One region of the Exiguobacterium sp. s36 genome, then DNA from elsewhere that is predicted to be linked to it. Evidence: riboswitches for the same ligand, from Rfam matches in the RefSeq annotation. Region 1 holds a riboswitch; the other holds the start of a gene.
The links. A riboswitch is a leader RNA that binds a small molecule or an ion and turns the genes downstream of it on or off. The one in region 1 is predicted to bind S-adenosylmethionine.
Positions count from the first base shown of each region.

Region 2: another riboswitch for S-adenosylmethionine. It lies ahead of msrA (peptide-methionine (S)-S-oxide reductase MsrA); the one in region 1 lies ahead of mtnK (S-methyl-5-thioribose kinase).

Region 1 is NZ_JACSLW010000001.1:1,065,370-1,068,505, reverse strand. It holds gene KNP95_RS05350 (2-hydroxy-3-keto-5-methylthiopentenyl-1-phosphate phosphatase) at 1-115, opposite strand, end outside; gene KNP95_RS05345 (2,3-diketo-5-methylthiopentyl-1-phosphate enolase) at 112-1,269, opposite strand; SAM riboswitch class I at 1,339-1,440, opposite strand; SAM riboswitch class I at 1,646-1,748, shown strand; gene mtnK (S-methyl-5-thioribose kinase) at 1,830-2,981, shown strand; gene mtnA (S-methyl-5-thioribose-1-phosphate isomerase) at 2,978-3,136, shown strand, end outside.
Region 2 is NZ_JACSLW010000008.1:1,461-4,596, reverse strand. It holds gene KNP95_RS13625 (amidase family protein) at 1-1,315, opposite strand, end outside; gene KNP95_RS13620 (hypothetical protein) at 1,427-1,588, shown strand; SAM riboswitch class I at 1,633-1,734, shown strand; gene msrA (peptide-methionine (S)-S-oxide reductase MsrA) at 1,799-2,311, shown strand; gene KNP95_RS13610 (GRP family sugar transporter) at 2,341-3,136, opposite strand, start outside.

The sequences.
Region 1 (3,136 bases):
GGACCGCATCTTTCAACTCGACCCAAGCCGGCGGGGCGAACGCTTTCATCAAGGCGATGATATTGTCTTCCGCCGTGATCGTCCCGTCGAAGTCGCACAGGATATGGATCGTCATCGCGACGCCCACGCCTTTAACGCGGTATCGAGTTCGTCCGTCTGTCCTTCGGTGTGACCGAGGACGTGAGTGATGGCTTGGCGGAAAGCACGGGCCCCGGCGGCTGCACCGTCCGGGTGACCATGAATGCCACCGCCGGCGTTGATGACGACATCTGTCCCGAAATCACGAATGATATCGGCGACAAGCCCCGGATGAATCCCAGCTGACGGGACCGGTAAAATTGGTTTCGACCAATGCGGTTCGGCGCTCAAGTCACGAATCGCGAACGCCTCGTCCCGTGGTGTCGCGAGCGAACCGTACGGAGACGGGAAGAGCGTCAAATCGGCCCCGGCGAGACGTGGGAGTTTACCGAGTAAGAGCGAATGACTGATGGACCCGGTCAAGGCGCCGGCAAAGGCCGGGTGGGCCAAAATCGGCACACGGATGTCTGGGTCGTTCGCAAGTTCGCGCAGTGCGTCAAGACCGTACGTATAGACGTTGAATAGGAGCGCCGTCGCACCGGCCTCGATCAGCCGGAGCGCCTGGTCGCGAAGACCGAACACAGGGCCGCTCAGCGTGATGGCGTAGAGGACACGCTTCCCGGTCGCCTCAAAGTGCGCTTGAATGACGGCCGCTCCGATCCGGGCCCGTTCGAGCGACGGCGTGAGCGGATTGTCGTATAAAATCTCGTCGTCTTTGACGATATCGATGCCGCCGGCGAACTGATCGCGGAGTTGCTGCTCGAGAAACGCGAGGTCACGCCCGATGACGCCTTTGAAGATGCTCATGACGAGCGGACGGTCATGGACACCGAGCAACTCGCGAATCCCGTCGACGCCGAACTTGGCGCCTTTGAAATGAGGGGCGAGCGTTTCGGGCAACGTCAAATCGGTTAACCGAATCGAATCGTCGAGGGATAGTTTCCCGAACGTCGTCGTCAAGATGGATGAAAAGTCAGGGCTGACATTATGTAACGGATAGCGGATCGTGAACCGGCTCGTCGTCTCCGTATGGGTGGTCGATACGACCTCACCCCGGTACGCCTGTAACTGCTCTTGCTCTAAATGACGCAGCTCGGTCCATGTGCCGACGGTCAGCTCGAGGGCGATTTTGTCGGCAATGCTTGCGACCGCATCCGTCCGTTTGATTTCATATGTGGCAGTGATACTCATATGGTTCCTCCTTCCAGGCAAACAAAAAATGACCCCATGCCGAGGCAAGAGGTCATCATAAAAAATGAACTCTTATCTCTCAGCTTTCGCTGCAAGAATTAGCACCGTGCCATCTCTGGTCGGTTGCTGCGACATCATCGGGCTCGTCCCTCCGTCTGCTCTTGATAAGAATGTGATTTGAAGTTGTGAAATTTAATTGAATTTTTACACAGATTCGTCACGTCGTCAATTCCTTTTTTTCCAAAAAAAATATTTTGGGAAGTTGTTTCCATATATGCACAAAAAAAAGACGAGTGGCACGGAGAAAAGGACGTTGACAATTGTGACGTCGAGTCCGTAATATTCATCACATAAGTTCACCGAATCGAATAAACCACTCTTATCGCGAGTTGGCAGAGGGAATTGGCCCGATGACGCCGCAGCAACCGACCATTAGGCACGGTGCTACATCCACCAGACGAATGTCTGACAGATGAGAGGAACAACCATTTTGGCTGTGCCTCTTTCTCGCGGAGAAAGGGGCTTTTTTTGTGGGCAACGTACAGGAAGGGGAAAACATCATGTCATATCAACCATTTACAGAACAGTCTGTCGTCGAGCACGTCCGTCAATTAGGATACTTGCAAGACGGAATCGCCGAGTGTGAGGAAATCGGGGACGGCAATTTGAATCTCGTGTTTCGGATTCGCCAAGGCGAACAGCGCCTAATCGTCAAACAGGCGCTCCCATACGCCAAAGTTGTCGGCGAGAGCTGGCCGCTTACACTCGAACGGGCATGGATTGAACAGTTGGCACTCCGTGAGTTTGCGAACGTGGCGCCGCGTTTCGTCCCGGACGTCCTCGGTAGCGACCGGACGCTCGCCTACACGATTTTAGAAGATCTGTCTGATTATGAGATTGTCCGCATCGGTTATTTGAAAGGGGAGAGCTATCCGGAACTCGCGCGTCATGTCGGTGAATTTTTAGGCGAGACGCTGTTCGCGACGTCGGATTATGCGGCCGGCCCGATCGCGAAGAAGCGGATTGAACGTGACTATTACAACCCGGAACTGTGTGACATCACCGAGAAGCTCATCTTCACCGACCCGTTCAAAGACGCGGAGTCGAACAACATCGAGGCGGCGCTTCGAGAAGATGTCGAACGCCTCTGGCAAGACCAGGCGCTCAAGGTCGAGGTGACGAAACTGAAAGTCGGATTTGTCACGAAACATGAGGCGCTTCTGCACGGTGACCTACATACAGGCAGCATCTTCGCGACCCAACAAGAGACGAAAATCATCGATCCAGAGTTCGCATTTTACGGACCGTTCGGCTTCGACCTGGGCCAAATCATCGCCCATTTGACGCTGTCGACGTTCTATGACCCGTTCAAACGCTTCGAACGTTTCACAGACGTCTTGACGGTGTGGGAGACGTTTGAGAAGACGTTCCGGGCCAACTTTGAGCGCGCCGTCGAACCGTTCAACACGGACGGTTTTGTCGACGAGTTGTTGCGGACGATCTTCAGCGACACGATCGGCTACGCCGGTTGCGAACTCATTCGCCGTGCCGTCGGACTCGCCGGTGTCGCCGATCTCGAGACGTTGCCGGAAGCGACGCGGCTCGAACGAAAACGTGACGCGCTTGCCCTCGGGACGGCGCTCATCAAAGAACGCCACAGCGTCGAATCGATTGACGACTTGGTGACGCTTTTGTCGGGGGTGCGCGTATGACGGTCCAAAACATCCGCTTTAATTCGCAAACGGACGAACTCATCGTATTGGATCAGACGTTGTTGCCGCACGAAGAGCGTTACGTGACAATCGAGACGCTTGAACAGGCCGAACATGCCATCGAGACGCTCCAAGTCCGCGGCGCACCGGCCATC
Region 2 (3,136 bases), on a different contig from region 1:
ACGATAGACCGAACGGGGCCCCGCTCGCCTTCAAGCGATACGGGATCGTGACGGTCGGATGGCCGGCTTTCGCCGCCATGTCATAATTGTGGTCATGCGGCAAGACGAGCGCATGAAGTTCCTGCTCGGCCAACAATCGGTCGATGCCGTCTGTCTTGGCGTGATAGACGTCGTCGAGGCGGCGCGTCAAATAGGCGTCCTCAATCAAGCGGCCCGATTGTTCGTTCGCTTTCTCGAACGTCTTCTGTCCATGCGGAATCGTCTCCGGATGACTGTTGTTCCAGTTAATCAAATCCGACAACGTCTCATACGGGAGCGTCGTCGAGGCGAGATACGCCTCGATTCCGAGCTTGAACTCATGGTACAGGATATCCCCTTGGTCGAGCCCTGCTTTCGTCGGCAGTTCGACGGTGACGATCTCGATGCCGCTCTGTTTCAGCAATGCGATCGCTTCGTCGTAGAGCACCTGCTCTTCTTCCGACAGATCGGTCTTGACGACACCGACACGCATCCCGACTGCTTGCCGCTCATCAAGACAAGTCCGGTAAGGCGGACCGGCCGGAAGATGCGTCGTCGCTGGGTCAGCTGGATCTTCCCCAACCATCGCCTCAAGGGCGAGCACCGCATCCCGGAGTGTCCGTGCCATCGGGCCGGCCGTGTCTTGCGACCGGGAGATCGGGATGATGCCGCTGCGGCTAATCAACCCGACGGTCGGTTTGATGCCAACGATTCCGTTATGGACGCTCGGGTGAATAATCGAGCCGCTCGTCTCGCTGCCGACGGCAAGCAACGTCAAGTTGGCCGCGACCGCTGACGCCGAACCTGAACTCGACCCTCCGACATCGAGCTTGTCCCCATATGGATTGAGCGTCTGGCCACCGACCCCACTCCAGCCGTTCGGCATGCCCTCGGTCAAAAAGTTGGCCCATTCGGACAAGTTCGCTTTCCCGAGGATGATGGCCCCGCTCGCGCGCAAGCTTTGGACGAGATGGGCGTCCCGGCCGGCGAAGTGATGCGCGAGGGCGACGGCCCCGGCCGTCGTCTTCATCAATCCCGCCGTCTCAACATTGTCTTTGATCAGCACCGGGATGCCGAGCAACGGTAATCGCTCACCTCGTCGAAACGCCCGGTCGGCCGCCTCGGCCTCGAACAAGGCGTCCGGGTTCACTTGAATGACCGCTCTCAGCTTATCGTTCAACTTGGCGATTCGAGTCAAATAATAGGCCGTCACGTCACGTGCCGTGAACGTTCCTTCTTTATATCCGCGATGGGCGGTCTCTATATCGAGTTCGAAACATGTGTTTGGTTCAGTCATATAGATTCCTCCTTTGGTCACTCGATGGTATTCGCTATCGCCACATGATTTCCTGTTTTCGTTCGCCAACGAATATGTAACTTGGTACACTGAAAGAAAAGGGAGGTTACTATGAACCGTTCGTACGTACTCGTCTTATTGTCCGTCTTTGCCTTGTTCTTCTTACAGCTATATGCCGGGGACGCTCCGTATACGCTACCGCTCTCCATCGTCCTCGTCATCTTGATTCTCGGCACCACCTTGGTCCAACTTCGACGCAAACCAAACCGTTGACGCCGCTTCAAATCTGATGGTATGATGCTCTCACCAACTACATATCGATATCTCGAGTGAACGAGAGACCTGGCTCTATGACTTCACAGCAACCTGCTTCGGCAAGGTGCTACTTCCAGCAAGGCAGTTTGCCTTGGCCGATATGACAGAGCGCTCATGTCGATGACATGAGCGCTTTTTTTTTGGAAATTGATCGAGGGGGAATTACTAATGGAAAAAGCAACATTCGCAGGCGGCTGTTTTTGGTGCATGGTGACGCCGTTCGAGGAACAACCTGGCATCGAGTCAATCGTATCCGGTTATACGGGAGGTCACGTCGATGACCCGACGTATGAACAAGTGAAAACAGGGACGACGGGACACTATGAGGTCGTCGAGATCACGTTCGACCCGACGCTATTCGCTTATGAGCGACTGCTCGAACTGTATTGGATTCAGACCGATCCGACCGATGACGGCGGCCAGTTCCAAGACCGCGGTAGCCAATATGCGCCGGCCATCTTCTATCATACGGAAGACCAACGCGTGAAAGCAGAACAGAGTCGCGACGCGCTCGCGGCGAGCGGACGCTTCAAACAGCCGATTGTCACGAAGATTCTACCGGCCGACACGTTCTATCCGGCCGAGGAATATCATCAAGACTTCCATAAAAAAAATCCGGCCCACTATAAAGAGGACCGGAAGAAATCTGGGCGCGACGCATTCATCGAGCAAGCCTGGTAAACAAAAGACGGGTCGTCTGACCCGTCTTTTTAGCTCTTGGCAATCCCGAGCATGAATCCGGCCACGACGATGAGCCCGATTCCCATAAAGACGAAGACCCGTTCTTTCGTCGTCTTCTCTTCTTTCAATAGATAAATCCCGCCGAGCGTCGCCACGACGACGTTCAATTGGGACAAGGCGAACGACGTCGCGATGCCGACCTCACCGCTTGACACGAACAGCCCGAAGTTCCCGATCCCCCAAGCGAGACCGGCCAAAATGTTTTTGAACGTCTTCGGGTCGAACTTCTTCACATCTTTCTCACGCAGGCTGAACAATAGCGCCGCGATGAACATCCCGACCGATTGCGGCAAGATGGCCGTGATGCCGTCGACCTCGAAATAGTTCGTCAGGACGGCATACGTCACATAACCGATACTCGACACGAGCAGGACGAGCAAACCTTTCTTCAAGGCGCCGCTGCTATCGCCATCTTTTTGTTGTTGGTATGACGTCAGTGCCGCCCCGATGATAATCAACACGAGCGCAGAAAAGCCGAGCCACAACTCGGTCGTCGTCTTCCAATCGCCGAGCACGATGACCCCGAACAACGACGTCCCGACGAGTTGCATCCCAGTGCTGATCGGCATCGCTTTCGATACACTTAAAATTTGGAACGACTGGAACTGTAAATATTGCCCGAGTGCCCAGAACACACCAGAGATGAAGCCGGTCACGATTGCGAGCGTCGTGAACTCCGGATTGAAGACGAGTGCGATGATGACCGCCATCACCATCGCCCCAATCGTCGTCCCGATTAACTGTTGAATCGGCTTGCCGCCGACT